2 regions of the Bacillus silvicola genome follow, and region 2 is predicted to be linked to the other one. Evidence: predicted binding sites of a transcription regulator. Region 2 holds the regulator's gene; the other holds the start of a gene.

Region 1 (17,143 bases), 1.0 Mb from region 2:
AAGTACCTAATAATGAAAAAATTATTGCAATTACATTTGATGATGGACCAGATCCAACTTATACACCACAAATATTGGATTTATTACGTCAATATAAAGCTGAAGCGACTTTTTTTATGATTGGATTTCGAGTTCAGCGTAATCCATATCTAGTAAAGAAAGTGCTAAAAGAGGGGCATGAAATTGGAAATCATACGATGAATCATTTGTATGCGAATAATTCATCAGATGAGAAATTAGAAAATGATATTTTAGATGGAAAGAAATATTTTGAAAAATGGGTGAAAGAACCTTTGTTATTCCGTCCTCCAGGCGGATATATTAACGATGCTGTATTTAAAACAGCTAAAGAAGCTGGTTATCAAACTGTTCTATGGTCGTGGCATCAAGACCCTCGTGATTGGGCAAACCCAGGTACTGAATCCATTGTAAATCATGTTGTGAAACATGCTAAAAGTGGAGATATTGTACTGCTGCACGATGGAGGTAGTGATCGTAGTCAGACAGTGGCGGCGTTATCGGAAATTTTACCTGAGCTTAAAAAGCAGGGGTATCGATTTGTAACCGTTTCGGAGTTATTACGTTATAAACATTAGAAAAAAACCCAAAAGGCAGACATACCTTTTGGGTTTTTTTGTTACTGATTCTTTTTACGTTTCTTATTATTTTGTCGCTCTGCTGGTGTTAAAGGTTCATTTGCAAACTCCTCGTTATAGCCAGCACCTTGCCCTTGTGCGGATGCAGCATTCATTCCTGAAATAGTATGATTTGCTTTTCGTTTATTCATTTTTCACACCTCTATAATGTTTTTTTATAGACGAACCATGAGTTGTTCATAGCATATATGAACGTAAAGTAAAACGCTGAAAGAGCGCTTTACTTTATGGTAATAGTATTCATAAAGAGCATGGACACTATTCAAATTTAGAAAGATAAAGAAAACTTATGATAATCCATAAGTTTCTTATTATTTACTTATTTAGAAAGTTGTAATAAGATATTATCGTAAGGTATTGAAAAGTTTGTCTACATTTTATATTCAGACAACTTAGTCACGTTTAACAGGGGGGAAACATAATGGTCAAACATAATCCATTTCAATCACGTGCAACTTTCGAAGTAGATGGAAAAACGTATCATTATTATCAATTGAAAGCGCTTGAAAACGCAGGGGTTGGCAACGTATCTCAATTACCATATTCCGTGAAAGTTTTACTTGAATCTGTACTTCGTCAAGTAGATGGACACGTAATTACAGAAGAGCATGTTACAAATTTAGCAAAATGGGGAACGAAAGATGTGCAAGATATCGATGTTCCATTTAAACCATCTCGTGTAATTTTACAAGATTTCACTGGCGTTCCAGCTGTTGTAGATTTGGCTTCACTTCGTAAAGCAATGGCAGACATGGGCGGAGATCCTGATAAAATTAATCCGGAAATTACTGTAGACCTTGTAATTGACCACTCTGTACAGGTTGATAGAGCGGGTACGGCAGACGCGCTTGCATTCAACATGGACTTAGAGTTTAAACGTAATGAAGAACGTTATAAATTTTTAAGCTGGGCACAAAAATCATTTGATAACTATCGTGCAGTTCCGCCAGCAACAGGTATCGTACACCAAGTAAACCTTGAGTATTTAGCACCAGTTGTTCATGCTGTGAAAAATACTGAAGGTGACTTAGTTGCATACCCGGATTCATTAGTTGGAACAGACTCACATACAACAATGATTAACGGTATCGGTGTTCTTGGATGGGGCGTTGGTGGTATTGAAGCAGAGGCAGGAATGCTTGGACAGCCTTCATACTTCCCAGTACCTGAAGTAATCGGTGTGAAATTAACTGGTACACTTCCAAGTGGTACTACAGCAACAGACGTTGCATTAAAAGTAACGCAAGTGTTACGTCAAAAAGGTGTAGTTGGTAAATTCGTTGAGTTCTTCGGTAACGGACTAAAGAGCATGCCTTTAGCTGACCGTGCAACAATTTCAAATATGGCACCAGAATACGGTGCAACTTGTGGATTCTTCCCAATCGACGACATTTCATTAGAATACTTACGTTTAACAGGTAGAGATGAAGAGCAAATTCGCGTTGTTGAAGAATACTGTAAAGCGAACGGTTTATTCTATACAGCAGACAGTAAAGATCCAATTTACACTGATCTTGTTGAAATTGATTTAAATACAATCGAATCTAACCTTTCTGGACCGAAACGCCCACAAGATTTAATTCCACTTTCAGATATGAAAGATGCGTTCCACAAAGCTGTTGTAGCACCAGTCGGAACACAAGGACTTGGATTTAATGAGCAAGAGTTTGATAAAGAAGTGAAGGTTACATTAGAAGATAAAGAAGTAACGATGAAAACAGGTGCAATTGCAATCGCTGCAATTACAAGCTGTACAAATACATCAAATCCATACGTATTAATTGGAGCAGGTCTAGTTGCGAAAAAAGCAATTGAAAAAGGACTTGTAGTACCTGAGTACGTAAAAACATCATTAGCACCAGGATCTAAAGTTGTTACAGAGTACTTAGATAAATCTGGTTTAACAACGTATTTAGATCAATTAGGTTTCCAAACAGTTGGTTACGGCTGTACGACTTGTATCGGTAACTCTGGTCCATTAGCAGATGAATTAGAAGAAGCGATCGCAGCAAACGACTTATTAGTAACATCTGTTTTATCTGGTAACCGTAACTTTGAAGGTCGTATTCACCCACTTGTAAAAGCAAACTACTTAGCATCACCACCACTTGTTGTGGCATATGCACTTGCAGGTACTGTTGATATTGACCTGAAAAATGATGAAATCGGTAAAGATGCAAATGGCAATGCTGTTTACTTCAACGATATTTGGCCATCAGCTAAAGAAATTGAAGACGTAGTTCAAAATGTTGTTACATCTGAACTGTTCAAGAAAGAATATGCGCAAGTATTTAACAGCAATGAGCGTTGGAATGAAATCCAAACTTCAAATGAAGCTTTATATACTTGGGATAATGACTCAACATACATTCAAAACCCACCATTCTTTGAAGGTTTATCTAAAGAGCCAGGTGAAGTTGAAACATTATCAGGTTTACGCATAGTTGGTAAATTTGGTGACTCTGTAACGACAGACCACATCTCACCAGCAGGTTCAATCGGTAAGCATACACCAGCTGGACGCTACTTATTAGAAAACGGTGTACAACCAGTTGACTTTAACTCTTACGGTTCTCGCCGTGGTAACCATGAAGTCATGATGCGTGGTACATTCGCAAACATTCGTATTAAAAACCAAATCGCACCAGGAACAGAAGGCGGATATACAACATATTGGCCAACTGGTGAAGTAACATCTATCTATGATGCTGCTATGAAATATAAAGAAGATGGAACAGGTCTTCTAGTTGTTGCTGGTAAAGATTACGGTATGGGAAGTTCTCGTGACTGGGCTGCGAAAGGTACAAACTTATTAGGCATTAAAGCAGTAATCGCAGAAAGCTTCGAGCGTATTCACCGCAGTAACTTAGTATTAATGGGCGTATTACCACTTCAATTTAAAGATGGCGACAGCGCTGAAACGTTAGGTCTTGTTGGTAACGAGTCATTTGAAATTCAAATTGACAAAACAGTTAGACCACGCGATCTTGTAAAAGTAGTTGCAACCGATGCAGATGGCAATGAAAAACAATTTGAAGTAGTAGCTCGTTTCGATAGTGAAGTTGAAATTGACTACTACCGTCACGGTGGTATCCTGCAAATGGTTCTTCGTGAGAAAATTGAAGAGTCTAAAGTGTCGAACTAAATAATTGAAATAAACGATAAGGAAGCTAACAATTGTTAGCTTCCTTATTTTATGGAAAGGGATGAAACCATTTGGTTTCATCCTTTTCTTTTTACTATAAAAATGGAGGGAACATCATGAAAGAATATAAAAGAATATTGTTACCGTTACAGAAAGAAAAATTATTAGTAATAGCAGCTGTATGCAGTGGACTTTTTGCAGCTATTTTAAATTTATCTCGGCCACTATTTATGGGGCTAATTGTAGATAATCTTATTCAACGAGAGCTGAAGGGAGCATATCTTTACATTACTTTGTTTACAGTCAGCCGCTTGTTAATGTGGGTGAACAATCTTTCATTTGATTATGTAAGCTCAAAAGCGAGTCAGCGAATATTAAGAGAGAAGCGTATAGATGTATTGCGTCATTTTTTCCTATTACCATTTGAAGAAAGCGAGAAGGTAAAACAAGGAGAGCTAGAAACATTAGTCGTTTCTGATATCCCGAACTGGGTAAGGTTATATGGATCTATATTAGTCGAATATATTCATGCACTTGCGCAATTTATTGGTGCAATCATAGCGCTACAACATATAGAAATAGACTTTATATGGTGGATAACTCCGTTTTTATTTTTAAGCGCAATTGTTCCAATGGTTATGGGGAAAAAGGTAAGGAATATTGCGGATATTTCTCAAAAAAATCAATCAAGTGTTGTAGAGATGGTGTCACAGTTTGTAAAAGGTATACAAGATTTACGGAGTTTACAAAAAGAAAAATGGGCAATTCACTTATTTAAAGGAGTAACAGCACAATCTTATAAAACGGAAGTAAAGAAGACGATGATGCAACATTGCATTGGAATAGTTGGAACGGTGATTGAAACGGTCGCGTATATAGTTGTTCTTATTATAGGAGCACAAAAAATAATAAAAGGGGATATGGAAGTTGGATCGCTCGTTGCAGTATTAGCTACAATTGAGATGCTTTTTTTCCCTGTTCGTTATGCGAGTGATTTATTGATGATGACGCAAGTCGCAATCGCTTCGGCAAATCGAGTTTTTTGTTTTTTAGATATACAGGCTGAATACAGAAATGTAGAAAGAGCGATAGGAATCAGATTAACAAATGTTTCATTTCAAGAGAACGGTGAAGAGAGATGTAGAATTAAAAAAATTCATTTGCAAATTAATCCTGGCGAACTCGTTATCATTGTGGGGGAAAGTGGTGCAGGTAAAACGACGCTTTTAAAATTAATCACGGGCTTATATAAACCATCTAATGGTAGTATTGCTTATTATGGTAATAAAGCTTGTATGACTACTATATGGCAGGAACCTCGTTTTTTTCGAACGACAGTAAAAGAGAATATGTATTTCGGGGAAGAGCGCCTAGAAAAACAATTAGAAAAAAATATTGAACTTGTAAATGCGAAGCCGATTATTTGGAGGTTATCTGAAGGTATTCAGACTGTACTACATAAAAGCGGAGAAGAGTTTTCGGGAGGAGAGAGAAAGCGTCTGGCGTTATTGCGAGCGATTGTATCAAATCCGAATCTCATTATTTTAGATGAACCAACTTCGGGATTAGATCCGAACAATCAAGAAGTGGTTTGGAATATACTGAAAGGGCTAGGAGGGAATGTAACGAGAATTGTGACGACACATGATGTTGAGAGGGCGATGATAGCGGATCGAGTTGTCGTCATGAATAATGGGAGTATTGTGGAATGTGGGGATCCTAGAGAATTATTAACTTGTAAGTCATTGTTTAAAGAGATGCTAGTAAAAAGATAAGAGCTATATAGCGCTCTTATCTTTATTCACTCTTATTAAGTTGATACGTATAAGACTCTGGATCGTTAGTACTAAACTCTTTGACTAGAGTAAGTTGATTTGTATCCGGATTATATTTGAAAATTTTGACCGTATGTTCGCTACTTAGTGATGGATTATATTCTTGGATAGCAAATGTATTTTCAGCAATTTGTGTCATATTACTGGTTGAAACGTTTTCTACGGCATCATGATTTGTAGAAATTTTAACGACTCTTTCACTGTTGAAAAATAAAAGAACGATTACTAAAACAACTAAACATATTCGTATATAGCGAAGTTCTTTACTAATAGGATGCTCTCCCAAAACAATCATCCTTTCTATAACTATTGTATAGTAGTGGTGGTAGTCATCGTGAAGAAACTAAGAATACCGAGACCGGCTAAAAGGATAAATGAGATTAAAGCGATAAAGAGACAAATACGCCCAACTTGCTTTTTTTCAGGATCTTTACTGAAGAGCGAGACGATCCAAGTGATAATCCCGATTGGGGAAAATATAAAACTAAGAATATATAATAGTATTTTTTCAAATAGATTCATAAAAATCCCCCTTTTTGAAAGTTTTACATGTGCAGTTTTCTTCGTATTAGAGCTGCTATTATGTAGGAAAGTACAGAATAAACAGCACTATAAATAATCCAAACGTCTAAGTTTTGTAAAGTTAGGTGTATATCAAACCCCGAGACGATAATGAAAAAAATAAGTGGAACAGTAAAAGAAATAATAATAGCAGCCCATTTGAATTTGTATAGTAAGCCGCTAAAACAAATGCATAGTAATGGTAAAGTAAAGAAAACAAAAGTAAAAGGGTTGATAAGTAATTGCAAAATACATATCACCTCGCAGGTTTTGTATTTATTTCTAATTATATGATAAAAAGGTAAATATTTCATCTATACTATAAATATTCTAACTATTTCGAATGTGAATATTTCCAAGCTTGTCCGTATAAGCTAAAATAAGGTATATAGTATCTTTGTGATTATGTTATAAGAAGAAAAACACGTTAGGGTGATATAAAATGTGGCGGAAGCTTACGATTATTACAGTGTTACTTTGTTTAGCGGGATATGCGGCTTATGAACAGTTTGGTAAAAAAGATCAGGCGGTACAGGGGAAGCAAGAAAAAAGTGAAGCTGCTATGAAAGAGATGATTGCAAGGAATGGTATTGAAATAGGGAAGAGTGCGCCAGACTTTGAATTAACTAAGTTAGATGGAACGCATGTAAAGTTATCTGATTTAAAAGGAAAGAAAGTGATTTTAAATTTTTGGGCAACGTGGTGTGGGCCTTGTCAGCAAGAAATGCCTGATATGGAGGCTTTCTATAAAGAACATAAAGAAAAAGTAGAAATTTTAGCAATAAATTATACGCCTTCAGAAAAAGGTGGGGGAGAAGAAAAGGTAAGCAATTTTGCTAAAGAAAAAGGAATTACTTTTCCTATTTTATTGGACAAGAACATTGATGTGACAACAGCTTATAAAGTAATTACCATACCAACTTCGTATTTTATAGATACAAAAGGTGTCATTCAAGATAAGTTCATTGGACCGATGACTCAAAAAGAGATGGAGAAACGGATTGCTAAATTAAAATAACGATGAAAAGGTAGAGATGGAATATAATCATTTCTGCCTTTTCTTTTTCAAGTAGTGAAAGCTTCGTGATATGATAAAAGAAATATAAACGTTTAGAGAAAAAGGAGTGTATTTGGAGTGGGGAATATATCCTTACCGTTAGATTATGTTGTAATTGATTTTGAAACAACAGGGTTTAACCCTTATAATGATAAAATTATTCAAGTAGCAGCAGTGAAATATCATAATCATGAACTGGTAGATCAGTTTGTTTCATATGTAAATCCGGAGCGTCCAATTCCGAGCCGAATTACGAGTTTAACAGGTATTACAAATTATCGTGTATCGGATGCACCGACAATTGAAGAAGTGTTACCGTTATTTTTAGCGTTTTTACATACAAATGTTATCGTGGCTCATAATGCTTCTTTTGATATGCGTTTTTTGAAAAGTAATGTAAATATGCTTGGATTACCTGAGCCTAAAAATAAAGTAATTGATACGGTGTTTTTAGCTAAGAAATATATGAAGCACGCACCTAATCATAAACTTGAAACGTTAAAGCGAATGCTTGGAATTCGCTTAAGTTCTCATAATGCATTTGACGATTGTATTACGTGCGCGGCTGTTTATCAAAAATGTGCATCTATTGAAGTAGATGGGAAACGAAAAGTAAATAAGGTCGTACTTGATGAAACTGCGGTATACGAAGCAGTGAAAGAGATACTTGTACGTAATAGACGAAATGTAGAATGGCTACGTTGTATGAACGTAGGTAGTTATCTAGATATAAAAGCTTTTTATCCAGTTATGAGATTAAAGGTAAAAGGGCGAAAGAAATACGTATTAACAGAGATATTAGAAGATGATGTCAAGGGAATATGTACGAGTTTAAAATGTGAACCGGCGTTAAAAAGTGAAGTTGGTAATACGAGAATTATGCTTAATAACTTAGAGGATGTCTTGAAATTAGAAAGTTATATTTTAGAACAGTATGATTTTGTATTACAGGCGCTTCATGATTATAAAGAAAATGAAAAGAATGCAGATGAAAAACTGAAAGAGTATTTAAATGTTATGGTATAAAAAAACTCCGTGTGCAAAATATTGTACACGGAGTTTTTTTAGGAGTACTAAAACATAAAATTTTCTTGCAAATCTGATTAAAGAGTTTTTCATTTGCTCATACTATGTAGTAAGAAAGCAAAGGAGAAAGGGTGAGCAGCATGAGAAGAAGTCGCCGTAAATCGTTTGAAGAACTTGTAAATGAAAATAAACAACAATTATTAAGCGATCGTGATGCAATCGATCGAATTGAAGAACGTATTGAAAAACGTTATGAAATGAAACTTTTTAAGCAGGCTGAATAATTCTTAACACTAGTACGATACTAGTGTTAAGGAGGCGATAGTAATGGGTAATCCGAAAAAGAATTCAAAAGACTTTGCACCAAATCAAATTGGAACACAATCGAAAAAAGCTGGTGGCAATAAAGGGAAGCAAATGCAAGACCAAACTGGCAAACAACCAATTGTAGATAACGGTTAGAAAAGAAGGATATTATCATTCTTCTTTTTTGTGAGGGAATTAAAGGTGTATTTTCAACAGCAATATGAAAAAAGGGCTGACTTATGTCAGCCCTTTTTCGTGATTGTGAAGTTTTCAACGAGTAAACGCCAATTTTGTGGGAATGGTAGGCCAATCTTCCAATAGCTAATACCGCCTATACCTTGTTCCTTCATTAAATTAAATTTACTTTGAACGGACCGTGAATCTTCAAACCAAACTTCGTGTTGTACGCCGTTTTCGTCAAAGTAATTGAAATGAGGAGCTTGAGCCGTGAAGTCATAGCGGATAGGAACATTATATTTACGAGCTAGTGCAACAGCTGCAACAGAGCTGATTGCTTTTGCGGGTGGATTTCCTTGTTTGAACGGAAGTTTCCAATCGAAACCATATAAATTTTGCCCCATCATAATTTTTTGTGGTGGCATTTGAGATTTTGCATATTGAAGTACTTCTTTCACAGGCCCGATAGGAGAAATCGCCATCGGTGGTCCGCCTTGCCAACCCCAGTCGTATGTCATAATGACGACGAAATCAACAATTTGCCCTTGTGCTTTATAATCATGAGCCTCAAAAAATTTCCCTTTTTGATTGGAACTTGTTTTTGGTACAAGCGTTGTACTTAATGTGTACCCGCTAGGTAAGCGTGTTTTCACATTTCGTAAAAAACGATTATACGCTTCGCGATCTTCAGGTGCTACATTCTCGAAATCAAAATGAATGTCTCGCATGCCGTATTTTTCAGCTGTTTGCAAAATGTTAGTAATAAATTTGTTTTGAATGGTTGGGTTACGCAACAAAACAGATGTTAGTTCAGGACTAAAGTTCCCGTTTTCGATATTTGTAATAACGAGCATAGGGATGGTTTTACCTTGCGTTGCAATATTAGCGATTTTCGCTGTTTCCGTTGGTTCTTTTAAAGTGCCGTCTCTTTTTGCTTCAAAGCTGAAGTAGGCTAAATAGGTTAAAAATGGATTAATAGCACGTGTAGCATTTACTAAACTTTCTTTTATCGGTATTGTTGAAGGCTGTAAATAAGCGATGGATTCTACTGCTCGTTTTGTACCTTTTGGTATATATAATTGTTGGCCGACATGGAGAATAGATTTTAATGAAAGATTATTAACTTTAGCTAAGCTAGCGAGAGGAACGTTATACGTTTGAGAAATTCGATATAAGCTGTCACCAGGCTGTACATAATAATTATTGCCTTTTGTATTAACAATAAGTGCCTGACCAACAACGAGTGTTTCAGCTGGATTTAGTCCATTGTCTTTTACAATTTCTTCAGGTGTAGATCCGTACTTTGATGCTAAACCATAAACACTATCACCGCTACGAACAGTTACAATTTGGATCATATACTTGCCCCTTTCGGTAAAAGATTCACTGTTTTTATTTTATTTTTGATTCCACTGTATTATGATTAAATGTATGCAAGGTAGCAGAAGTGAAAGAAGGCGAATAGAAATGTTTGTAGCAGAACATGAAGTTGAAATCCGCTATGCGGAAACAGACCAGATGGGTGTTGTTTACCATTCAAACTATTTAGTGTGGCTGGAACTTGGGCGCACTAAACTTATACAAGAATTAGGATTTTCATATGTTGAAATGGAGAAAGAGGGAATTATTTCTCCTGTATTAGACTTGCAAATTTCATATCGTAAAGCGATGCGTTACGGAGAAAAAGCAATTGTGAAAACGTGGATTGATACTGTGAGCCCGCTTCGTGTTGTATATGGTTATGAAATATATAACGGTGATGGTGAGCTTTGCATTACTGCAAGTACAACGAATATTTGTGCGAAAAAAGAAGGGTTCCGCCCTGTATCATTTAAAAAATTATATCCTGAGTGGTATGCGAAATATGAGGAAATTAAAAAGAAATAAAAAAAGCGTGGCAGAAGCCACGCTTTTTTTATTTTTCATAATTAAATTGGGGGAAATCATCACCGTCGTTAAATGTAACAGATAAATTATGTCCATCGAAGAACCACTCATCATCGCCTTCAATAAAGAAGTTAATACCTTCTTCTTGAGTTTGAACAGCAGGGTGCGCAGGGTCATCTTTACGAATACCTAAAGAAAGTCCTTTTTGTACAGTACTGCAACCGCCGTATTGTACGAAAAGGCGTAGTGTTTCACCCGATTGTAAGTGTAATTCGTTTTTATACCATTGTGCTGCTTCTTTTGTTACGGAAAGATTCATGTATAGTTCCTCCAAATTATGTTGCTTTTTCTTTAGTATAAAAAATAACGCAAAAAGACGCTATTAATATGCTTCACGTTTTCTTTTTGCGTTATGTGGGTTACGATCTTATTTTTGCTTTTTTGAAAAGTTTGCTTTCGGTTCAGTTTTATTTATAATTCGCCCGATATTTGCACGGTGTTTATAAATAACCATACCTGCTAATAAACACATCGCAATAATGAAGATTTTATCCCCGCTAACAATTGATGCAATAACAGCAACGACAGCTGTTACCATAGAAGAAAGTGATACGTATCTTGTTGTAAATAAAAGGCTGAAAAAGACAACAGCTAATATTGCAAAAACAATAGGTGAATAGCATAATAGCACCCCAGCAGAAGTTGCAACTGCTTTCCCCCCGCGGAATTTCGCGAAGATTGGATATACATGTCCAAGAACAGCTGCTAATCCAAACCATAGTGGGTGAACATCTAACCCGAAAATAATCGGTAGACTTGTTGCTAATGTACCTTTTAAAATGTCAGCAATTGTAACGATAAAACCCGCTTTTTTCCCTAGTGTACGGAATGTATTTGTTCCGCCTAAATTACCGCTTCCATGCTCACGAATGTCAATTCCATAGCCAATTTTTCCAACGACTAATGCAAACGGAATCGAGCCAAGTAAGTAGGCAACGATAAATAAAAGATATGTAATAATCATGAGTTCAGTCTCCTTTATACAAATGTGTTGATAAAGGGTAAAAAGAGTTTTTCCCGTATATTGTACCATACATTTGTAAAGAGCACATTTCTTTTTTACAAATGAAAAAGTCATTAATTTTTAAAAAAACTTTCACAGGAATGTTACATTTTTCATAAATACACTAGAACTATATGTTGTATGATTTTAATCAAAAGACAACAACATGTTGGTGGAGGGTTATGAATGTTGAAACAAAATGTACGTGGAGAAGAATTAATGAAAGTATTTGAGACAATTATCCACGGTAATGAACAAGATTTAATGCAGGAAAATGCAAATGTAGATGGCCGATCTCCAATGGGAGTGATGGGAACGTTCGCATCTGAGAGCGCAAAGTATTATGCTGTAGCAAATTTACTATCAGATCAAGTGAAAAAAGCGATAGATCAAAATATATTATATCCACATGATTTGGATTTTTATGCGACAGGAACGACGACTTGTTCGCAAATTCCGTTAGCACAAATGCTTGCTAACGGTTTTCATACCGGACATGGACATATGAGACAACCGCAAGACATTAAAAGTGCATTGGCTCTTTCGTCTATTATTTTTCAAGCGAATCAAAATATGCAGCACGGTGGTCAATCGTTTGCACTCTTTGATATTGATTTAGCTCCATATGTGAGAAAAACAGTAGCGAGACATAAGAAACGATTACAGTCATATCCGCTTACAAAAGAACAGATAGAAGAATTTGCATGGAAAGAAACAGAAAATGATACGTATCAGGCGTGTGAAGCGTTTATTCACAATTCAAATAGTATGCACAGTAGGGGCGGGGGACAAGTACCGTTTATTTCTATTAACTATGGAACAGACACATCAAAAGAGGGACGGTTATTGGTTAGACAGCTTTTAAAAGCGACACAAGCGGGTCTTGGTAAAGGGGAAACACCAATTTTTCCTATTCAAATTTTTAAAATGAAAAAAGGTGTGAACTTTGAAGAATGTGATTCGAACTATGATTTATTTGAATTAGCGTTAGAGACAACGGCTGAACGATTATTCCCTAACTTTTCATTTTTAGATGCGCCATTTAATGCAGTGCATTATGATGGCCGACCGGAAAGTGAAGTATGTTACATGGGATGTCGTACTCGTGTTATGTCTAATATACATGGAGAAGAAACAGCGATTGGAAGAGGGAATTTATCATTTACGTCTATAAACTTAGTGAAATTAGCGTTAATTAGTGGTTCAAAAGAAGCGTTCTTTGAAGCGTTAAATTATTATTTAGATTTAGGAATTAAGCAATTATTAGAGAGATTTGAGTATCAATGTACGAAGCGAGCGAGAGATTTTCGATTTTTATATTCACAAGGTGTATGGCGCGGTGGAGAAAAGTTACAGCCTGAAGATTCTGTAGCATCCATTTTAAAACAAGGGACGTTAAGTCTTGGTTTTATCGGTCTTGCGGAATGTTTAGTAGCTTTAAGAGGAAAGCATCACGGAGAAGATGAAGAATCATGGAAACTCGGGTATGAAATCATTTCCTTTATGAGAGATAGAATGGATAAAGCGACAGAAGAACATGAACTGAACTTCTCAGTAATTGCAACTCCTGCCGAAGGGCTATCAGGGAAGTTTGTGAAAAAAGATAGGGAGGAATTTGGTGTGATTAGCGGTATAACGAACCATAATTATTATACGAATTCATTCCATATCCCAGTTTACTATAACATTCAAGCTATAAAAAAAATTCGTTTAGAGGGACCTTTCCATGCCCTATGTAACGGGGGACATATTACGTATATTGAACTAGACGGAGCAGCTATGCATAACAAAAAGGCATTAAAGCAAATTGTGCAAGCGATGGCAGAGAATGGCGTTGGCTACGGTTCAATTAATCATCCAGTTGATCGTTGTAAGTGCTGTAGTTATCATGGAGTTATTGGGAATGAATGTCCAAGCTGTGGAAATGAAGATGAAGCTAATATAGAAAGAATTCGCCGTATAACGGGCTATCTTGTAGGAGATATGTCGAAGTGGAATAGTGCGAAACGTAGTGAAGAGATGGATCGGGTGAAGCATAAATGAAAGTTATGAACATCATTCATGATAGTGTAGTAGATGGAGAAGGATTGCGGACAGTCGTGTTTTTTGCGGGCTGTCCGCATCGTTGTTTCGGGTGCCATAATCCGGCATCTTGGAATGTTTGCAACGGAACTGAAATGACGGTAGAAGAGATTGTGAAAGAGATTGCAAGTAATCCATTAACTGATGTAACATTTTCAGGTGGAGATCCATTCTTCCAAGCTGCTGAAGTGAAAAAAGTAGCAAAAGTTGTGAAAGGTTTGAAAAAAAATCTATGGATGTATACAGGTTATACGTTAGAAGAGATACAGAGTTCTCAAAATAATGATATGATAGAGTTGTTACATTATGGGGATGTTTTAGTCGATGGAAGATTTGAAATCGAGAAAAAAGATTTAACACTTCCATTTCGCGGAAGCTCCAATCAACGTATTATTCGATTGAAAGAGTAAAAAGGCGGGATAGATTATATGAATAAAACAGTATTACTTGTTGAAGATGAAAGAAGATTACGTGAAATCGTTAGTGATTATTTTCGTAATGAAGGCTTTGAAGTAATCGAAGCAGAAGACGGAAAAAAAGCGTTAGAATTATTTGCAGAGCATGAAATTGATTTAATTATGTTAGATATTATGTTACCAGAAATAGATGGATGGTCTGTTTGTAGACGAATTAGAAAAGAATCAGCAGTACCAATCATTATGTTGACAGCACGTTCAGATGAGGATGATACATTACTAGGGTTCGAATTAGGTGCAGATGAGTATGTAACAAAACCTTTTAGTCCGAAAGTGTTAGTAGCTCGAGCAAAGACATTATTGAAACGTGCGGATGGTGCGGTAGGAGTAACTGAAGAAAATGCTATGTCTTTAGCTGGAATAGAAGTGAATCGACTATCTAGAACAGTTTTAGTAGAGGGAGAAGAAATTATATTGACACATAAGGAGTTTGAGCTTCTTGTTTATTTAATGGAGAACAAAGGAATTGTGTTGTCGCGTCAACATTTATTAGATCAGTTATGGGGATATGACTACTACGGCGATGATCGAACGGTTGATACACATATTAAAAAACTGCGAAATAAGCTAGGAGATAGAGCGAAGCATATCGGTACTGTCATTCGAGTGGGTTATAAATTTGAAGAATAACCTTTAAGTTACTATGCACTTTAGCTTCGGGATATAGCAAATTTATACTCTCCTTTGTAGGTGGAATGTACAAAAAATACTTTTCTTGTCTATAATGATAGATAGGAGTATTTTTTTAATTGGATTTCACGATGAGTTCACAAGAAGGACACAAAAAGTGACTATACTGAAAGTACGAGTTCACCAGAGAGGGGAAATAAAACATGGGATATTACGACGGACCGAATTTAAATGAAGAGCATAGTGAAACGAGAGAAATGAAAAAATCAGGTAGTAAAAAAGGATATTTTTTCACAGGTTTAGTTGGAGCTGTAGTCGGGGCAGTTTCGATTAGTTTTGCAGCACCGTACATGCCATGGGTGCAAAATAATGGTGCAGCTGTTTCGTCATTCAATTCTAATAAACAAGTAGAAGGAACTGTAGTTCCAGTTGTAAATAAAGCGAAAAATGAAACTGATTTACCGGGAATGATCGAGGGCGCGAAGGATGTTGTTGTTGGTGTGATTAATATGCAACAAAGTGCTGATCCATTTGCGATGCAGCCGACAGGCCAAGAACAAACAGCTGGTACAGGCTCAGGTGTTATTTATAAAAAGGCAGGAAATAAAGCATATATCGTAACAAATAACCACGTAGTAGATGGTGCAAATAAACTTGCCGTTAAACTAAGCGATGGAAAGCAAGTCGATGCAAAATTAGTTGGTAAGGACCCTTGGTTGGACTTAGCTGTTGTAGAGATTGATGGATCTAATGTGAATAAAGTTGCAAGTTTAGGTGATTCCAGTAAAATCCGTGCGGGTGAGAAAGCAATTGCAATCGGTAATCCATTAGGATTTGATGGAAGTGTAACGGAAGGTATCATCAGTAGTAAAGAGCGTGAAATTCCAGTTGATATTGATGGTGATAAACGTCCTGATTGGCAAGCACAAGTTATTCAAACAGATGCAGCGATTAACCCTGGTAATAGTGGTGGTGCACTATTTAACCAAAACGGTGAGGTAATCGGTATTAACTCAAGTAAAATAGCTCAGCAATCAGTAGAGGGTATTGGTTTTGCAATTCCAATTAACATCGCAAAACCAGTTATTGAATCACTTGAAAAAGATGGAGTGGTGAAACGTCCAGCACTAGGAGTCGGTGTCGTTTCATTAGAAGATGTGCAAGCTTATGCAGTAAATCAATTAAAAGTGCCAAAAGAAGTAACAAATGGCGTTGTATTAGGTAAAATTTATCCAGTATCACCAGCAGAAAAAGCTGGTTTAGAGCAATATGATATTGTAGTAGCATTAGATGATCAAAAAGTAGAAAATTCACTTCAATTCCGTAAATATTTATATGAAAAGAAAAAAGTAGGCGAGAAAGTAGAAGTTACATTCTATCGCAATGGTCAAAAAATGACGAAAACAGCTACATTAGCAGATAATTCAGCTACAAAGAATCAATAAATGTAACCTTTAACCAGTGGAGAGTTCTCTTCCTTCTGATTATTAGCTTACATCAATCGGAATAAAAGAAAGTCTCTTTCATGTTGAAAGAGACTTTCTTTATCGGATATACTAAAGGTATAGGAGGGATTAATTATGACAATTGAAAACCCAACTCGTACGGAAATTGGTGAAGTATTGAAGAAAAGCAAAACAATCGCAGTTGTTGGATTATCAGATAAACCAGAACGTACATCGTATATGGTTTCAAAAGCAATGCAAGACGCGGGGTACCGCATTATACCGGTAAATCCAACAGTTGATGAAGTACTTGGAGAAAAGGCAGTGCCTTCACTAAAGGATATTAAAGAACATGTTGATATCGTAAACGTATTCCGCCGTTCAGAATTTTTAATGGATGTTGGGAAAGAGTTTGTAGAGATTGATGCAGATGTTTTTTGGGCACAATTAGGAGTACAAGATGAAGATACATATAAACTTTTACAAGAAAAAGGCTATACTGTAATAATGGATCGTTGTATTAAAGTAGAGCATGCGATGACAAAGTAGTATAGACTTTAAAGATAAAAAGATTGATTCAGCCCTCACAATATACATAAGTAGGGCCGATGGACGAGGTGTTCATCATGAGATTTTTTAAAGGCTGTTTTTGGGGATTGTTACTTGTTATCCCGTTTTGGATATTGATCATTTGGATCATGATAAAGGTATGGAATGTATAATATTGGAATACATATCCATTTCTCGTTGACAAACGATTATTTTTCTGAAATAGTAGCCTAGAGGAATCCTTGTGA
Region 2 (17,143 bases):
TATGAATAATAACCTTTTGCCCATCTAAATATACACTTGTTTCCTTGTATAAAGATTCCGTTCTTTTCGTTAGTTGTCTGTATACGTGCGCAGCATCATTTTTTTCTTCGAAGCAAATTTCAATCACTTTTGTCCCCCCTTTTATCCCCGCTCTAAAGGATTGCATCTATACGTTACAAATCCTATAAGAGTCCGATCTGTGGAAGTTCACTCTTAGTAGAAATATATCTCCCATCGTTAGAAAATCCACTCGATATGGCTTGCTAATTTTATATATATTAAGGGGGAGAGAAAAAAATGATACAAGCTACTATGAATTTTCAACAATTTGACCATTATGATAAAGTGAAACTTTAATCAGTGGAGGTTTTGTTCGTCCCCCACTGATTATTAGCCTTCACCAATCGGGCGTTTACGGGCAGCCCGACTCCCACAAATAGCGGGATAAAGTGAAACTTTAATCTGTGAAGGCATCCTCATTCCCTACTAATTATTAGCCCTCACGAATTAGGATAAACGGACGGTATTAAGATGTTTGAGTATATACATTATAAAAATCAAATCGAAAGGTTCCTTCGTCATATGTAAACTGCTTAAGAGTTACTACATCGTTATGAAGAAAGTGTTAGTTTTAGACACCTTGAATACTTTGATCTTATCTCCAAAACATCATCACTATAACAAAAAAGAGCAAGCTTCTCAGCTTGCTCTTTTACTTATGACGACGGTTCTTCCCACCAATTGGAATTGGCTTCGCTAAATATTTAATTCGTTCCATAATACGTGCTGCTTTCATTTGCTCTGCCTCACCGCGTTGTGTATACGTTAAATGATGTTCCAACTCCTTGAAATCAAAGTTAGACGTAAAGAACGTCGGTAAGTTTTCTAACATACGGAACTGCAAGATTGCGCCAAGCACATCATCACGCACAAAACTTGACATCGCTTCTGCTCCGATATCATCTAACATTAATACTTGTACGCGTTTAACCGCATCAATCTTTTCACCAATCGAATTATCTTGAATCGAACTTTTAATTTCACGTAGAAATTCAGGGAAGTATACGAGCATCGAACTAATTTTCTTTCGAGCAAGCTCATTTGCAATTGCCCCTAAAAGATACGTTTTCCCTACACCAAATTTACCGTACAGATATAAACCTTGTACTTTTTTACCCGGTTCGTATGTGTTTAAAAATTCATTCGCTGCACCTATTGCATCAATACGTGCATCTAACTCTGAAGGGTCTAAATTTTCCATAGTTGCCTGTAAAATGTCAGCTGGCATATATACACTTTGAACAAGTTTTTCATATTTTTTTCTCTCATCATATGCTACTTTTCTAATGCAACGATCGTATTGAATATCAATCATCTTACCTTGGATGACGAGCTTCGGCTCATATCCTTGTAGCATGTTTTTACATGAACCTAAATCCGGACAATCCGCACACCCTACACTTTGTCCAATATATTCATACAACTTCACAAGACTTCGTTCAATCATCGAAGTCGTTACTTCACCTTTATGTTCGTCTATAAATTCTTTCACACGCGGGTGCGCCATCACTTCTGTCTTTAAGACTTCATATCTATTTTTAAAATTTTTATTTTCCATTAATTTCGCAAATGAATTTTGAATATGCTCCATTTCCTCACCTCAAAGAGCGTTCATTCTTTTTTATTAATCACGCTTATATTTTTTCAACACTTCTTCTAATCGCTTCCGCTCATCTTCTAACGAACTTGTATTTTTCTTAACACTCACGTCCGTTTTCACAGTTTCTTTCACTTCTTCTTTCGGCTCTTCTTTAAGCCAATCTGGTACCATTTCTCTTCGTACCGTTTTCTTCGCCGTACGACCTTTTTTCTTCGTCTCAGCCCACTCTTGATATTGGCGGTTTTCTTCTTTCGCTAATGCCATCGCTTCAGCTACTGTACCGACCTTTTTTCGTGCCCAATGTCCAGCGATCTTCTCAACATACGTTTTCGCAAGTTTCATATCTGAGCGTAGCATAACATAATAAATAAGTACATTCACAACCCCTGGCGTTAACTTTTGGTTTATCATTACATCCTCGACAATTTGCAAGTCTGCTTTCGTTGCTTCTGCACCGCCTGAAATCTCTTTCAATAGTTGTTTTGGCGATATTTCCTCTAACTGCTTCATTAGCATTTCTTCTTGCGTAGATGGCTCTTTCTCTTTCATCGTACGTGCAGCATGAGGTTGCACTCTTTCACTTAATACAGGTAATGCTTGACCATTTTCAAATTGATACCAATCGCGAGCTCCTTTTCGAAGTCTTTCGATATCAATTGTTTGCATCTCTGTCACCGTACCAAGAACGATATTTTGCATTGATAACACATCCACACCGTACACATAAGCGAGTGTAATGACACATTCTCGTACTTGATCTGTAATCGCCTTTTTAGGAACAAGCGCTGATAACCCTTCCACAAATAAAGGAAAATCAAAGAAATCATTCCAAACTTTCGGAGCATCCCCCTTCTCGTTACTTGGCATAGTTGTCGTTTTGGGGATACGAAGTTCTTCTTGCGCATGCTCAAACTGACCTGGGTTAAATGAATCAAATACATCATTGAAGGAGCGCGTAACATTTTCATAAGAAGTAAAATCGAATTCTTCTTCTAAGAAATATTGCTTTATTTGGTTATATTTTGTCCGACTCAATCGATTGTATAAAAAGATACTTAAAACAATATCATCAAAAAACTGCTTCGGAGATAACGGTGGTTGCAACTCATATATAAACATTCGAATATCTTTTTCTTTTTTAATATATACATTTAAAAGCCCAATCGCCTCTAACTTTACTCGTTCCTCATATATTTCAGGAAGTTGCATTTGCATGGTCACCATAAGGGAGTGATGTGTATTCTCTTTTCCAAATACACGATCTTGCTCAAGCTCCCCCCATAGCGTCATGTATAAGCTAAAAGCTCTACTACCTATTAATGGCTGATACAACATTGTTAAAACTTTCCGGTCGTAATTATGTAACAACCCTTTCGCACTTACCTTATAACGATCAATCGGCAATAGCTCCATCCATGACTGTTTTTCCATTCTTGCTTTTCCTTTCTCTTATCCAATCTAACCTATATTTCACTCGTTCTATCTTTATTATATAATTTCTTAGCGAAAAAGAGCTATTAGCTTCCGCTTCTAGCTCTCTTATCTCATTTACTTACAGTATATAAGGAGAATATACTACACCTTCTACTCTCTCTCTTTTTGCAGTATATCTTTTAATTCTTCAATAAATACATTTAAATCTTTAAATTGACGATACACAGAAGCAAAACGTACGTAAGCAACATCATCAATATCACGAAGTTCTTCCATAACAATTTCACCAATCATATCACTTTTCACTTCTGATATACCTAAGTTACGAAGTTCACGTTCCACACTTTGTGTTACTTCCTCTAACTGTCTTAAAGATACAGGTCTTTTTTCACACGCTTTAATTAAACCGCGTAAAATCTTCTCTTTATTAAACTCTTCTCGTGTTCCTTCTTTTTTAACAACGATAAGAGGTGATTCTTCTACTCTTTCAAATGTTGTAAAGCGACTTAAACAACTTTCACACTCTCTTCTTCTTCGAATAGAGCGCCCCTCGTCTACCGGACGCGAATCTAACACTCTTGTGCCATTATGAAAACAGGATGGACAACGCAATTCATTCACTCCTTTACAATATAATCTTTATTTTTTCGCTACTCACCTACATGTGAAAATATATATACAATATTATATAACTCATTCTTATACACTGACCACTCTAAGTTATTACACATCATGATCCTATTTTATATAAACTAAAAAAGAGGTGCATTATACACCTCTTTACATTTTAAATCAATTATGTTCTTTTTTAAAGAGCTTTTGTTTCTCTCTGCTTAATTTCGAAGCTACCAGTGCCTCGAGGAAGCTCGATGCTCTCACGCGTTTTCGCGTTTAAACCTTCTGCAATATATTCTGCAGCAACATTTGGATCAATACGATCCCCACAAGTATAAACATCAATACTTGCGTAACCGTGCTCCGGAAAGCTATGAATTGTTAAATGTGATTCCGAGATAATTACTACTCCACTTACACCTTGTGGTGCAAATTTATGAAAAGCAACCTCACGTACTTCAGCACCAGCTCTTAGTGCTGCATCCACAAATAATTGTTCAATATACGGCATGTCATTAAGCTTGTCGAAATCGCAATCCCAAAGTTCAGCAATCACGTGACGACCCATCGTATCCATAGTATCCATTCTACAGTTCCCCCTTGTAAATTTATTCTAACTGTTCGAATTGAAAACTAATTTGCAATTTGGCTTGCTCCACTACCACGGGGGAAAGTTAGTCCAGAGAGGTCCTAACCCTTTAAGTAGTGACTACGTACCTCAGCTCTTAAGTTTACGAGTGTTAGTATACTTTGTTTATTTTCATTTTGCAACAACAGTTTTTTCGATTTTCTGTCATATTTTCCTCTTTACTTTTCCCTAAAAAAAATTAATGATTCACGAATACAGTAATCCCAACGTTTCGTGGTATGTCCACTATTTGAAAATATACTTATATAATTTTTTTCCTTTTCAGAAAAAAATAAAAAAGAGAGCAAATTTTCACTTGCCCTCTCTCTCTCGTCCACTTAAATATGTTGCACATTTTTTTGTTTCGCTAATTCATCAACAACTAACGTTACAAGATCTACAACACGACGAGAGTAGCCCCACTCGTTATCATACCAAGCAAGTACTTTCACTTTACGATCACCCATTACCATTGTAGACAAACCATCAATAATAGCTGAGTGTGTATTTGTATTAAAATCGATAGACACTAAAGGCTCTTCGCTGAATTCTACAATTCCTTTTAATGCACCGTTTGCAACAGTTTTGAACGCTTCATTAATATCTTCAACTGTTACATCACGTTTCACGTCCACTACTAGGTCAACAAGAGACACGTTTGGTGTTGGTACACGAAGTGCCATACCATGAAGTTTGCCGTTTAAGTGCGGAAGAACTTTTGATAGCGCTTTCGCAGCACCCGTCGTTGTCGGAATGATAGACTGTCCGCAAGCACGTGCTCTTCTTAAATCTTTATGTGGGTTATCAATATTTTTTTGGTCATTTGTATAAGCATGAACAGTCGTCATTAAACCGTTTTCAATTCCGAACTGCTCATCTAACACCTTTACAACAGGTGCTAAACAGTTTGTTGTACAAGATGCATTTGAAATAACAGTATGTTTTGTAATATCTAATTGGTCTTCGTTCACACCAACTACAATTGTTACATCTTCATTTTTACCAGGCGCTGTTAAAATAACTTTTTTCGCTCCAGCTTCAACGTGAAGAATTGCTTTTTCTTTCGAGTTAAATTTACCAGTTGCTTCAATTACAACTTCAACACCTAAATCTGTCCAAGGCAATTCCTTTGGATCGCGGTTGTTTAAAAGGCGAATCATTTTCCCATCAACTAATAAGTGATCTTCAAATGCTTCTACTGTTCCGTCAAACTTACCATGAACTGTATCATATTTAATTAAATGTGCTAACGTTTCTGATGGATAGCTTGCATTGATTGCTACAATTTCGAATGCGCTTTCTTTTATTGCTTGACGAAATACCATTCTCCCAATACGTCCAAATCCATTAATTGCCACACGAGTCATAATATGTTATCCCCCTTGAATGCGTTATACTATTTATCTCCAATCCCAATAATAGTATAACACAAAAAGGGGATATGTCACTAAGCATTTTCATTAATTTCACAATTTTTTAGTTAATAATGTTCCACTTCTTTAAAATTACCTGTAATTGTGTTTTCGTTCCCATAATTGTGCCATCATTATTTATCACTTCATCTGCACGCTTTACTTTTTCTTCCAATGGCATTTGAGATTGAATACGCGCCGTTGCTTCTTCTTCTGAAAAATTATTCCGTTTCATTAAACGTTCTAATTGCGTACTCGGCATAACTGCTACAACTAAAACACGATCAACGAGATTTGTTAAGTTACTTTCAAACAAAAGAGGGATATCTAACACAACCGCTTGCATACCTTCTTTTATGTACATCTCCTTTTTCGCATTCATTTCTTCACGTACCGCAGGATGCACAATTTTGTTTAACTGCAATCGTTTTTCTTCATTATAAAAAACGACACTTCCTAATTTAGGTCGATCAAGCTCCCCATCTTCTTGTAACACTTCCGTTCCAAACACCTCTACAATTTTGTTATATGCTGGCTTTCCTCGTTCTACAACTTCTCGTGCAATAATATCAGCATCAATAACTGGTATATTTAGTTCACGAAACATTTCTGATACCGTACTTTTTCCGCTTGCAATACCTCCCGTTAATCCAATTACCACTGTCATAATAATCCTCCTCACAATATAAAAGGCGCGAAACTAATGTTCCACGCCCATACTTACATTTTCCAAATTCCAATAATAATGAGTAATACCCCAGGCAGGAATGTAAATTTTTGTAACCACTTCATATTCGACAAAACCGTGCCAAGCTTCATTCCAATAAATAAAAATAAAGAACTCATAACCGCGACTAATATCGCCATCATAGCAGGTGCATAACCTAATAAGGATGCACCAATTCCAGCACCAAACGAATCGATAGAAAGAGCAATACCGAGAAGTAGCGCTTCACCTGCAGATATAGTTCCTGATTTATCAAAATCCGCAACAGTCGGTTTCCTCAAAATTTGAATCACTAGCCCTAGAGAAGCAATTTCTAATTTCCAAACCTTCTCCTCTTGCTTCAGTTCTTCTTTTTTATCACTCCGAAAAAATTGATATAATACCCAAATCCCGATTCCAATAAGAACAAGCCCACCGATACGCGTTGCGATAACTGGTGAAAATATTTTCGCGATCATATGTCCAATTCCCATGGATACGAGCATGACAGCTGCTGAACAGATCCCGATAATTATAATTGATCTTAGTGGAATTCTTACACTCCTTAATCCGTATGTTAGCCCTACACTACAGCTATCTAAGCTTAATGTAAAAGCTAATAAAATAAGAGATAAATAAAGGTACATCGGTAAGCTCCTCCCTTATACATAGCTCTGCTGTATGTATATGACAAATGCCTATCCGATGTTATCTCTTTTCTATATTCTCGGCTGACAAATCGGGCAGTAATGCGTTCCTCTTCCGCCAACAACTGTTTTTTCTAATATCGTACCGCAAGTCACACAAGGTTCCCCTTTTTTTCCGTATACATTTAGAAGTTCTTGGAACGAACCAATTTGCCCTTGTGAGTTGATATACGTTCGAATTGTACTTCCGCCACGCTTCACTGCTTCGCCTAGCGTTGTAACAGTCGCCTCATAAATCCGTTCAATTTCTTCTACTGTTAAAGATGACGCTTCTCGTTCCGGATGAATTTGAGAACGGAATAAAACTTCATCTACATATATATTTCCAAGCCCTACTAAAAGACGCTGGTCTAATAATACAACTTTTATTTTACGATTTGTTTTTTGCAATCTTTCTTGTAAATACTGCGGTGTCAATTCAGCATCAAATGGCTCCGGGCCTAAGTCAGCAAGAGGCATTTGATTCAACTCTTCACCTTTCTTAAAGAGATGCATCGTACCAAACTTTCTCACATCTTTATAATGTAATTCAGTTCCATCTGTAAATAAGAAACGGACGTGCGTATGTTTATCAATTGGCTCACCCTCTTGATGAAGTAAAAACTTACCTTCCATACGCAAATGTGAAACAATGACATAATTCGTTACATATAAAAGCAAAAACTTTCCTCTTCGCTTTATATTTTCAATTGTCTCGCCTCTTAGCATTTCTTTAAAGATTTCTGCATCATCCGGTCGTTTTACTATTTTGGGATAAGTAATAACGACATCTTCAATCGTTTTTCCTGTTACAAGATTTTCAAGCGTCCGTCTAACGTTTTCAACCTCTGGTAATTCCGGCATTTCATCACGTCCTTATTTTGCATCGTACCAAGTTGGACCGTAAGAATAATCAACTTTCAATGGAACGGCTAGTTCAATTGCATGCTCCATTACTTCAGGTACAAGCTTCTCTAATTTTTCAATTTCTTCTTTTGGTGCCTCAAATATCAATTCATCGTGTACTTGCAGAAGAAGACGTGCTTGTAATCCTTCTTCTTCTAAACGATCTGCCATAATAATCATCGCTTTTTTAATAATATCAGCCGCACTACCTTGAATTGGTGTATTCATAGCTGTACGCTCAGCAAAGCTACGTAAATTGAAATTACGACTCGTAATTTCCGGAATATAACGGCGACGATTTAATAATGTAACCACATACCCTTTTTGTTTCGCATCTTTTACGATTTCATCCATGTATTCTTGTACACCAGGGAAACTTTCTAAATACTTTTCAATAAATTCCGCTGCTGCTTTTCTTGTAATTCCTAAGTTTTGCGAAAGACCATAATCACTAATGCCATACACAATTCCGAAGTTAACAGCTTTTGCTTGTCGCCTCATGTTAGATGTTACTTCATCTTTCCCAACACCGAATACATCCATAGCTGTTTTCGTATGAATATCCATGTCATGTTGGAATGCTTCAACTAACCCTGGATCATTTGCAATATGAGCAAGCACACGAAGTTCAATTTGTGAATAATCAGCCGCGTACATGATCCATCCTTCTTCTGATGGAACGAATGCCTGACGAATTTTTCTTCCTTCTTCTAATCGAATCGGGATATTTTGTAAGTTCGGATCTGTTGAACTTAATCGACCTGTTTGCGTTAACACTTGATTGAAACGAGTATGGATTTTAGATGAATCTTCATGTACAACTTTCAATAAACCTTCAATGTAAGTTGAATTTAGCTTTCCTAATTGACGATAATGTAAAATATTTGGAATAATTTCATGATGATCCATAAGTTTATCTAATACATCCGCCGACGTAGAATAACCTGTTTTCGTCTTTTTAATAACTGGTAAGTTTAAGTTCTCAAACAGAATAACCCCAAGTTGCTTCGGTGAATTAATATTAAATTCCGTTCCCGCAAGCTTATAAATTTCCTGTTCCATTTCCTTTAATCTACCTGCAAGTTCTTCTCCCATATTACGAAGACGCTCCGTATCAACTTTTACACCTTTTACTTCCATATCAGCTAATACACGCGCAAGTGGTAATTCTAACTCTGTAAACAATTCATATTGCTCGTTCTTTTTTAATTCTTCTAAGAACGTTTGCTTTACATCATATAATACATGCACTTTACGAGCTACATGCTCCGCTACTACATCTAACTCTGGAACTGCACGCTTCGCACCTTTTCCGTAAACTTCTTCATCCGATTTCACGGCATGCGTTTCTTTCATTTTCGCTACAGTACGGAAATCTTTATCCGTATCAGCTGGATCAAGTAAATAAGCAGCGATTAATAAATCAAAGTCAATTCCTTGAATATCTACACCGTTCCATTTGAGTGCAACGATAGCTCGCTTCGCATCAAATGTATGCTTTCTCATTTCTCCATTTGCAAGCCATGCTTTGAAAGCATCTGATTTAAGAGCAATGTCTGCCGAAATAAAGTAACAACCACTTTCATTTTGAATACCAAAACCTTGAATATCCGCTTTATGATAGTTATCTTCTTGCACTTCTACAATAAGCGCACTATCTTGCTGAAGCATTTCTTCTGTAACTTCTTCCACAATATCAAATGTAATATCATCTAATTCAGCTGGAGCTGTTTCTTCAGGCGTAACACCTAGCTTATTTAAAAGAGATGTAAATCCTAAATTCTCAAACATTGGAATAACATCACTTGGTTCATACCCTTTATATGCCATATCATCTACATGCACAGTAATTGGTGCGTCTGTAATAATCGTCGCAAGTTCTTTACTCATAAGTGCTTGTTCTTTATTTGCTTCTAACTTTTCTTTTAATTTCTTTCCGCTCACTTGATCTAAGTTTTCATATACTGCTTCAACCGTTTCAAATTGCGTTAATAATTTAATGGCTGTCTTCTCACCAACACCTGGTACACCTGGAATGTTATCTGATTGGTCTCCCATCAAACCTTTCATATCGATAATTTGCTTTGGTGATAAGCTATATTTCTCAAATAAAGCTTCTTTCGTATATTCATCTACTTCTGTAATCCCTTTGCGCGGAATACATACAAGTGTATTATCAGAAACAAGTTGAAGTAAGTCTTTATCTCCTGAAATAACTTTTACATAAGCCCCTTGCTCACTCGCTTCCTTCGCTAGGGTTCCCATAATGTCATCCGCTTCATAGTTTTCTAATTCATAGCGCGGAACATTAAATGCATCAAGTACTTCGCGAATAAATGGGAATTGCTCTGATAACTCAGGTGGAGTCTTTTGACGTCCTCCCTTGTAATCACTATACGTTTTATGACGGAATGTTGTTTTCCCCGCATCAAACGCCACAAGCATATGCGTCGGTTTTTCTTCCTCTAGTATCCTCATTAACATCATTGTAAAACCATAAATTGCGTTCGTATGTATACCTTTGTCGTTATTTAAAAGCGGTAGTGCAAAGAAAGCACGATACGCGATATTATTACCATCTACTAATACGACTTTTTTTTCCAAACTACAAACCTCCCCATACATATTTGAAACGATTTTTTCCACAGAAAAAAAACCGTTCCTGTCCTCTCTCTATATTAACATGACTAATAGAGAGAAGAAAAATAACGGCTATTTTCTATCATATATACAAACGTTTACTAACATAAAAGGGAAGTGACGAGAACAGCATAACTATTCTCGTCCAAAATTACTCCTTGGATGAAGGGGTTTTCATCTATTATATTAACAGAGCTTTATTAATATTTAATTAAGCCATTGTTAATATATTGTAAATATCCTTCATCCTATTTTTCAGTAGCTGATTTTGGCAAAACAACCGTAAATGTTGTTCCTTCCCCAACCTCACTATCCACCGTAATCGTACCTTGATGCGCTTCAACTAAATGTTTCACAATTGATAAACCAAGACCCGTTCCACCCGTATTTCTACTTCTTGCTTTATCCACTCGGTAAAAGCGTTCAAAAATACGTGGGATTTCCTCTTTGCTAATACCAATTCCAGTATCAGATACTTTTATATAAGCATTATATTTATCTTCTGCCAATTCAACAGAAACAACGCCTCCAGCCGGTGTATATACAATCGCGTTATTAATTAAATTAATAAAGATTTGTTTCAAGCGGCCTGGATCACCAATGACAGAGACACGTTTTAATGCATTCACTTGTAAAGAGATTTCTTTTTCTCCTGCTTTATTATCAAGCACCATATGAATATCTTCAAGAAGTCCCTTCATATCAACGGTCCCCATATTTAGTTTAAACCCTTGTTGCTCGATCTTTGACAAGTCTAATAAATCTTCAATTAATCCTTGCATGCGTTCACTTTCTTTTAAAATAATATGTAAGAAATGTTCACAGAATTTTTTATTATCCATAGCCCCATCCAAGAGCGTTTCTGAAAAACCTTTAATAGAAGTAATTGGTGTCTTTAGTTCATGAGAAACATTCGCTAAAAAGTCTTTTCTCATTTGTTCTAATTTCTTTAACTCTGTTATGTCATGGAATACAAGAACAATACCTTTCCATTCATGGTTCGTCCCGATAATCGGCGCTCCATATACTTCAAAATGCTTTCGCTCAATTCCAAGCGGCAATAACATTTGTTTACGCACTTTCACTTCTGTCATAAAGATTTCTTCCACAAGCTCAATAATTTCTGTATGATGAAACGATTCATAATATAAACGATCTAAATATTCTTCATCTGTTACGTGGAAAGTTTCCTTATAAGAACGATTTACAAGGTTTATATAACCGCGGCTATCAATTAAAATCATTCCACTTCCCATATTTTCAATTAACGTATGCAGACGATCCTGTTGCATTTCCTGCTCAAGTGTCATCTCTTGTAAATTACGAGCTAAAATATTAATCGCTTTACTCAGCATCCCTGTTTCATCCGAATGACTTTCATAAGCGCGTGCTTTATAATTTCCCTTTGCTAATTCAATGGCAACTTTCGTAACCGATTCAATCGGCCTAATATATTGCCCCGTAATTTTCATACCTAAAAATACGACTACGAGACAAGCGATAACAAATCCGATAATTAATAATCCCCACGTTTTTTGATGTACGTCTTTCAATGGCTCAATTGTACTTTTTACCAAAATGTATCCTTGTTTTCCTGCTAGATCTTGAACGAACACCGCATGATAAAATTCATTCTTTTGATCTGTTTCTTGCGTAATCACTTTACTTCGTTGTTTTGCTGCTTCCGAAGAAAGCTCTTTAATCGTCTCTTGACTAAATACAGATTGTTGCCCTTTGCTATATTGAACTCTCTTTTTTTCATCCACAAATACAATAGAAGCTGGTATTTTTTCTTCTAACTTTTCAAATACATATGGCTTTTTTAAAACATCATCAAAACCTTGTTCTTCTGCTAATACTGCAACATACTCTGTCTCTCGTACCATTCTCTCTTTCGAATGATCTATATAATAGTTTTCAAACACAGTTTCTAGTAATAAACCGAGTCCGACTAAAATAAATACAATAAGAGAAACAAATGTAAAAAGAAGCCTGGAACGAAATTTATTCATCCCCTTTTGGCTCCTCTAATTTATATCCTAAACCACGTATCGTTTTAATGTACGTCGGTTTTTTCGTATTTTGTTCAATTTTATCGCGTAAGTGGCTAATATGAACATCAACAATTCGTGTATCACCAGCAAAGTCATAATTCCATACAGCACTTAATAATTGATCACGCGTCAACACGCGACTTTTATTTTTCGCAAGATAAACAAGTAGTTCAAATTCTTTTGGGGTTAATTCAAGCTTTCTTCCTTGGAAATAAGCCTCATAAAACTCCGGTAAAATTTTAAGGTCTACAATTGTGATACTATCTTCATCCGGCGCTTCTGCAGCTTGTTCTTCATGTTGTAATTTCGTACGGCGCAAAATCGCCTTCACACGCGCAACAACTTCCCTTGGACTAAATGGCTTCGTCATATAATCATCTGCCCCAAGTTCAAGACCTAGCACCTTATCAAATTCATCATCTTTTGCTGTTAACATTAAAATCGGCGTCATAACACGCTGCAATCGTAATTCTTTACAAACTTCCATACCATCCATTTTCGGAAGCATTAAATCTAATATAATTAAATCTGGGCGTTCTGTTGTCGCTTTTTGAAGCGCCATTTCTCCATCCATCGCTGTTATAACTTCAAACCCAGCTTGTTGTAAATTAAATTCAATTAAAGTTAAGATAAACTCCTCATCATCAACTACTAAAATACGATTGTTCATTCTTTTCCTCCAAGTTATAGACTTGAAACCTTCTTCATCCTAGTATTTTCCCCGTTATTCTCATCATACTAGAAAACAAGGTCCCCCTCAATATAATTGTCTATTTGTGGAGTTAGATTACAGTAGAGTTACTCTAGAAAATCGAAATAATTACACTTTCGCTATTCATTTGCTATCCATACCCTGTAAATCATCCTATCTTCTTCACAAATCACCCCTGTACAAACTGTGAAGCCTTGATTTTGTGCTAAAAAAAACGCAAGAGCATACGCTATTTTATAATCCGGTGTTTCATACCCGCCAAATACTCTCCCGTACATTTCATTCGCGATTGAATCGGCCCACACTTCAGCTTCTCTTATCGTTTCAAAAATAATGTCTTCCCTTTCCCATTTCACAGTTACATCACCCCTCTAAACAAAAAGTAGCGCTAGCATATCCTTAATAAGAATATGACCAGCGCTACTTTTATATCATTCTAACTTTCATTTTTTAAAAATTATCTAATGCTTTTTCCATAATAGAAACAGATTTAAAAGGTGGCGTTACTGTTAATGAACCTTTTACAACATGCTCTCCTTGTTCATCATAAGCTGATACGAGCATATCAATTGTATGTTCCTCCTCTGAAACAGCCACAACTTCAAAGTGGATTTGTAACGTTTCATAATGGTGAACATGTTTCACGAACGTAAGGTCCTTCCTAGTAATATGACTACCTGGACCTGGTAAATATTTCGTAACCGCCGTTGTAATCAGCCCTGTTAGCATAATGCTTGGTACAATCGGCTTTTCATACGGAGTTTGGGATGCGTAATCATGCTGAATATATAATGGATTGGCATCATTCGTTAACCCTAAGTACAATAACAAATCTTTATCCTCAATTTTTTCAGTGATAGATAATTTCTCTCCTACTGTAATTTCATCCATTCTACGACCAATTTGAACTTTTTTCTTTAACATGTTACATCCCCCTCCGATTTTTTCACCTTATTATCCTACTAAAAGCGATACCTTATCCGAAATTTACTATGATGAGGGCAATATATAGTATAAGTCTATAGTTCCATTATAGGATACACCGAATGATAGCGTTTTCATATTATTCCAAAAAAACATTTCAATAAATAGTAGAAAAAGATTCGGGACCCCGAATCTTTTTCCGCTTATATTTAATTATTAAACAAGAACTTTCATAACGTTACGTACAGATTCTACAGAGCGATCTAACGCTTCTTTTTCATCTTCAAGAAGTTCTAATTCAATAATTTTTTCAATTCCGTTACCACCTAGAATTACTGGTACCCCTAAGTAAAGGTCACTATAACCATATTCACCTTCAAGGTAAGCAATAGCTGGTAATACACGGCGTTGATCTTTTAAGATTGCTTCTGTCATTTCAACTAAAGACGCAGCTGGTGCGTAATATGCACTACCGTTTCCTAATAAGCCTACAATTTCGCCGCCACCTTTACGTGTACGTTCTACAATTTCCTCTAAACGCTCTTTCGGAATTAATGTTTCTAACGGAATGCCACCTGCATAGGAATAACGTACAAGAGGTACCATATCGTCACCGTGTCCACCAAGAACAAATCCTGTAATGTCTTTCACAGAAAGATTTAATTCTTGTGAAATGAATGTACGGAAACGAGCTGTATCTAATACGCCCGATTGACCGATAACACGCTCTTTCGGGAATCCTGCTTCTTTAAATACAGAATATGTCATTGCATCAACCGGATTTGTTAATACAACAATAATCGCATTTGGTGAATGTTTTGCAATGTCGCGCGTAATACTTTTCATAATTTTAGAGTTTGTTGCTACTAAGTCATCACGGCTCATACCAGGCTTACGCGCAATACCAGCTGTAATAACGACAACGTCAGAATCAGCAGTATCTACGTAATCAGATGTACCAATAATGTTAGCATCAAAACCTTGTACTGGGCTCGCTTCTAACATATCTAACGCTTTCCCTTTTGTTGGATTTTCCAGCTGTGGAATGTCCACTAATACAACATCTGCAAGTTCTTTTTGTGCTAATAAGAATGCTGTTGTTGCTCCTGTAAATCCTGCACCGATGACTGAAACTTTCTTGCGTTTGATTGTCATAATTTACCCCCCCGCTTTAATTATGCGTTTTTGATTATCGCTACATCCATGTTTTTAATAAGTTCATTAGCGAACTCAGAACATTTCACTTCTGTTGCACCTTCCATTAAACGTGCGAAATCATATGTTACTACTTTTGAAGCAATTGTTTTCTCAACTGAATCAGTTACTAAATTCGCAGCTTCGTTCCATCCTAAGTGCTCTAATAATAGTACACCTGAAAGAAGAACTGAAGATGGGTTTACTTTATCTAAACCTGCATATTTTGGAGCTGTACCATGTGTAGCTTCAAAGATAGCATGTCCAGTCACATAGTTAATATTTGCACCAGGTGCAATACCAATTCCACCTACTTGTGCAGCAAGTGCATCAGAGATGTAGTCTCCGTTTAAGTTCATTGTTGCAACAACATCAAACTCACGTGGACGAGTTAAAATTTGTTGTAAGAAGATATCTGCAATAGAATCTTTTACGATGATCTTTCCAGCCACTTCTGCGTCTGCCATCGCTTTATTCGCTGCATCTTTTCCATCTTTTTCAACGATACGATCATATTCAGCCCAAGTAAATACTTTGTCGCCGAATTCTTGTTCAGCTACTTCGTAACCCCAGTTCTTGAAAGCACCTTCTGTAAATTTCATAATGTTTCCTTTATGAACTAATGTAACAGAAGAGCGTTTTTCGTTAATTGCATATTGAATTGCAGCACGAACAAGACGCTTTGTCCCTTCTTCTGAGATTGGTTTAATACCAATGCCAGATGTTTCTGGGAAGCGGATTTTATTAACACCCATTGCTTCTTTTAAGAAAGCAAGAACTTTCTCTGCTTCTGGAGAACCTTGTGCATATTCAATTCCAGCATAAATGTCTTCTGTATTTTCACGGAAAATAACCATATCAGTATCTTCCGGACGTTTTACAGGTGAAGGAACACCTTCAAAGTAACGAACTGGACGTAGACATACATATAAATCTAATTCTTGACGAAGCGCTACGTTTAGAGAACGAATACCACCGCCAACTGGAGTTGTAAGTGGACCTTTAATTGCGATTAAATATTCACGGATTAAATTTAAAGTCTCTTCTGGTAACCACTCGCCTGTTTGGTTGAATGCTTTTTCCCCTGCAAGCACTTCTTTCCAAACGATTTTCTTCTCACCATCATAAGCTTTTTCAACTGCTGCTTCTAGTACGCGAGATGCTGCAGCCCAAATATCAGGACCAATTCCATCTCCTTCGATAAATGGAATAATCGGATTGTTTGGTACATTCATAACACCATTAGTTACAGTAATTTTTTCACCTGTCGTCAATGTGATAACCCCCATGTTTGAAATTTCATATGTATGAAACTGAGGGAATAACCCCTCAGTTCAAACCGTTAGTCAAATTTAAATATTCTAATCATTACATCTTCCCGGAAAAATCAGACTTTTGAAAGCGTATTTTCACTATCAAAATAGTGTTTTTCGCTTATCGTTGTGCAATTGGAACATACACTTGATGTGTTGGTCCATTATAATCAGCACGTGGACGGATTAAACGGTTATTTTCATATTGTTCTAGAATATGAGCTAACCAGCCTGACATACGGCTAATTGCAAAAATAGG

What was found. The regulator NrdR, encoded in region 2, represses ribonucleotide reductase genes. The targets are predictions, from matches to a motif close to AACACNATATATNGTGTT.
Region 1: the regulator NrdR is predicted to act here: its motif matches at 11,840-11,857, upstream of ACP6L7_RS14375 (anaerobic ribonucleoside triphosphate reductase).

The regions. Positions count from the first base shown of each region.
Region 1 covers NZ_JBNGVC010000012.1:495,622-512,764, reverse strand. The annotation lists gene pdaB (polysaccharide deacetylase family sporulation protein PdaB) at 1-596, shown strand, start outside; gene sspO (small acid-soluble spore protein SspO) at 638-787, opposite strand; gene acnA (aconitate hydratase AcnA) at 1,078-3,801, shown strand; gene ACP6L7_RS14430 (ABC transporter ATP-binding protein) at 3,918-5,576, shown strand; gene ACP6L7_RS14425 (YmzC family protein) at 5,599-5,931, opposite strand; gene ACP6L7_RS14420 (hypothetical protein) at 5,943-6,158, opposite strand; gene ACP6L7_RS14415 (redoxin domain-containing protein) at 6,640-7,215, shown strand; gene ACP6L7_RS14410 (3'-5' exonuclease) at 7,333-8,280, shown strand; gene ACP6L7_RS14405 (FbpB family small basic protein) at 8,421-8,564, shown strand; gene sspN (acid-soluble spore protein SspN) at 8,608-8,742, shown strand; gene ACP6L7_RS14395 (glycoside hydrolase family 18 protein) at 8,829-10,121, opposite strand; gene ACP6L7_RS14390 (acyl-CoA thioesterase) at 10,231-10,650, shown strand; gene ACP6L7_RS14385 (HesB/YadR/YfhF family protein) at 10,679-10,969, opposite strand; gene plsY (glycerol-3-phosphate 1-O-acyltransferase PlsY) at 11,078-11,674, opposite strand; gene ACP6L7_RS14375 (anaerobic ribonucleoside triphosphate reductase) at 11,900-13,756, shown strand; gene nrdG (anaerobic ribonucleoside-triphosphate reductase activating protein) at 13,753-14,205, shown strand; gene ACP6L7_RS14365 (response regulator transcription factor) at 14,224-14,901, shown strand; gene ACP6L7_RS14360 (S1C family serine protease) at 15,105-16,346, shown strand; gene ACP6L7_RS14355 (CoA-binding protein) at 16,482-16,895, shown strand.
Region 2 covers NZ_JBNGVC010000012.1:1,491,450-1,508,592, forward strand. The annotation lists gene ytxC (putative sporulation protein YtxC) at 1-127, opposite strand, end outside; gene dnaI (primosomal protein DnaI) at 713-1,651, opposite strand; gene ACP6L7_RS19720 (replication initiation and membrane attachment family protein) at 1,685-3,091, opposite strand; gene nrdR (transcriptional regulator NrdR) at 3,245-3,706, opposite strand; gene speD (adenosylmethionine decarboxylase) at 3,903-4,286, opposite strand; gene ACP6L7_RS19735 (glyceraldehyde-3-phosphate dehydrogenase) at 4,676-5,704, opposite strand; gene coaE (dephospho-CoA kinase) at 5,814-6,416, opposite strand; gene ytaF (sporulation membrane protein YtaF) at 6,470-7,102, opposite strand; gene mutM (DNA-formamidopyrimidine glycosylase) at 7,175-8,005, opposite strand; gene polA (DNA polymerase I) at 8,018-10,651, opposite strand; gene phoR (sensory box histidine kinase PhoR) at 10,936-12,699, opposite strand; gene phoP (two-component system response regulator PhoP) at 12,692-13,411, opposite strand; gene ACP6L7_RS19770 (hypothetical protein) at 13,573-13,809, opposite strand; gene ACP6L7_RS19775 (MaoC family dehydratase) at 13,904-14,377, opposite strand; gene mdh (malate dehydrogenase) at 14,594-15,532, opposite strand; gene icd (NADP-dependent isocitrate dehydrogenase) at 15,553-16,845, opposite strand; gene citZ (citrate synthase) at 17,006-17,143, opposite strand, start outside.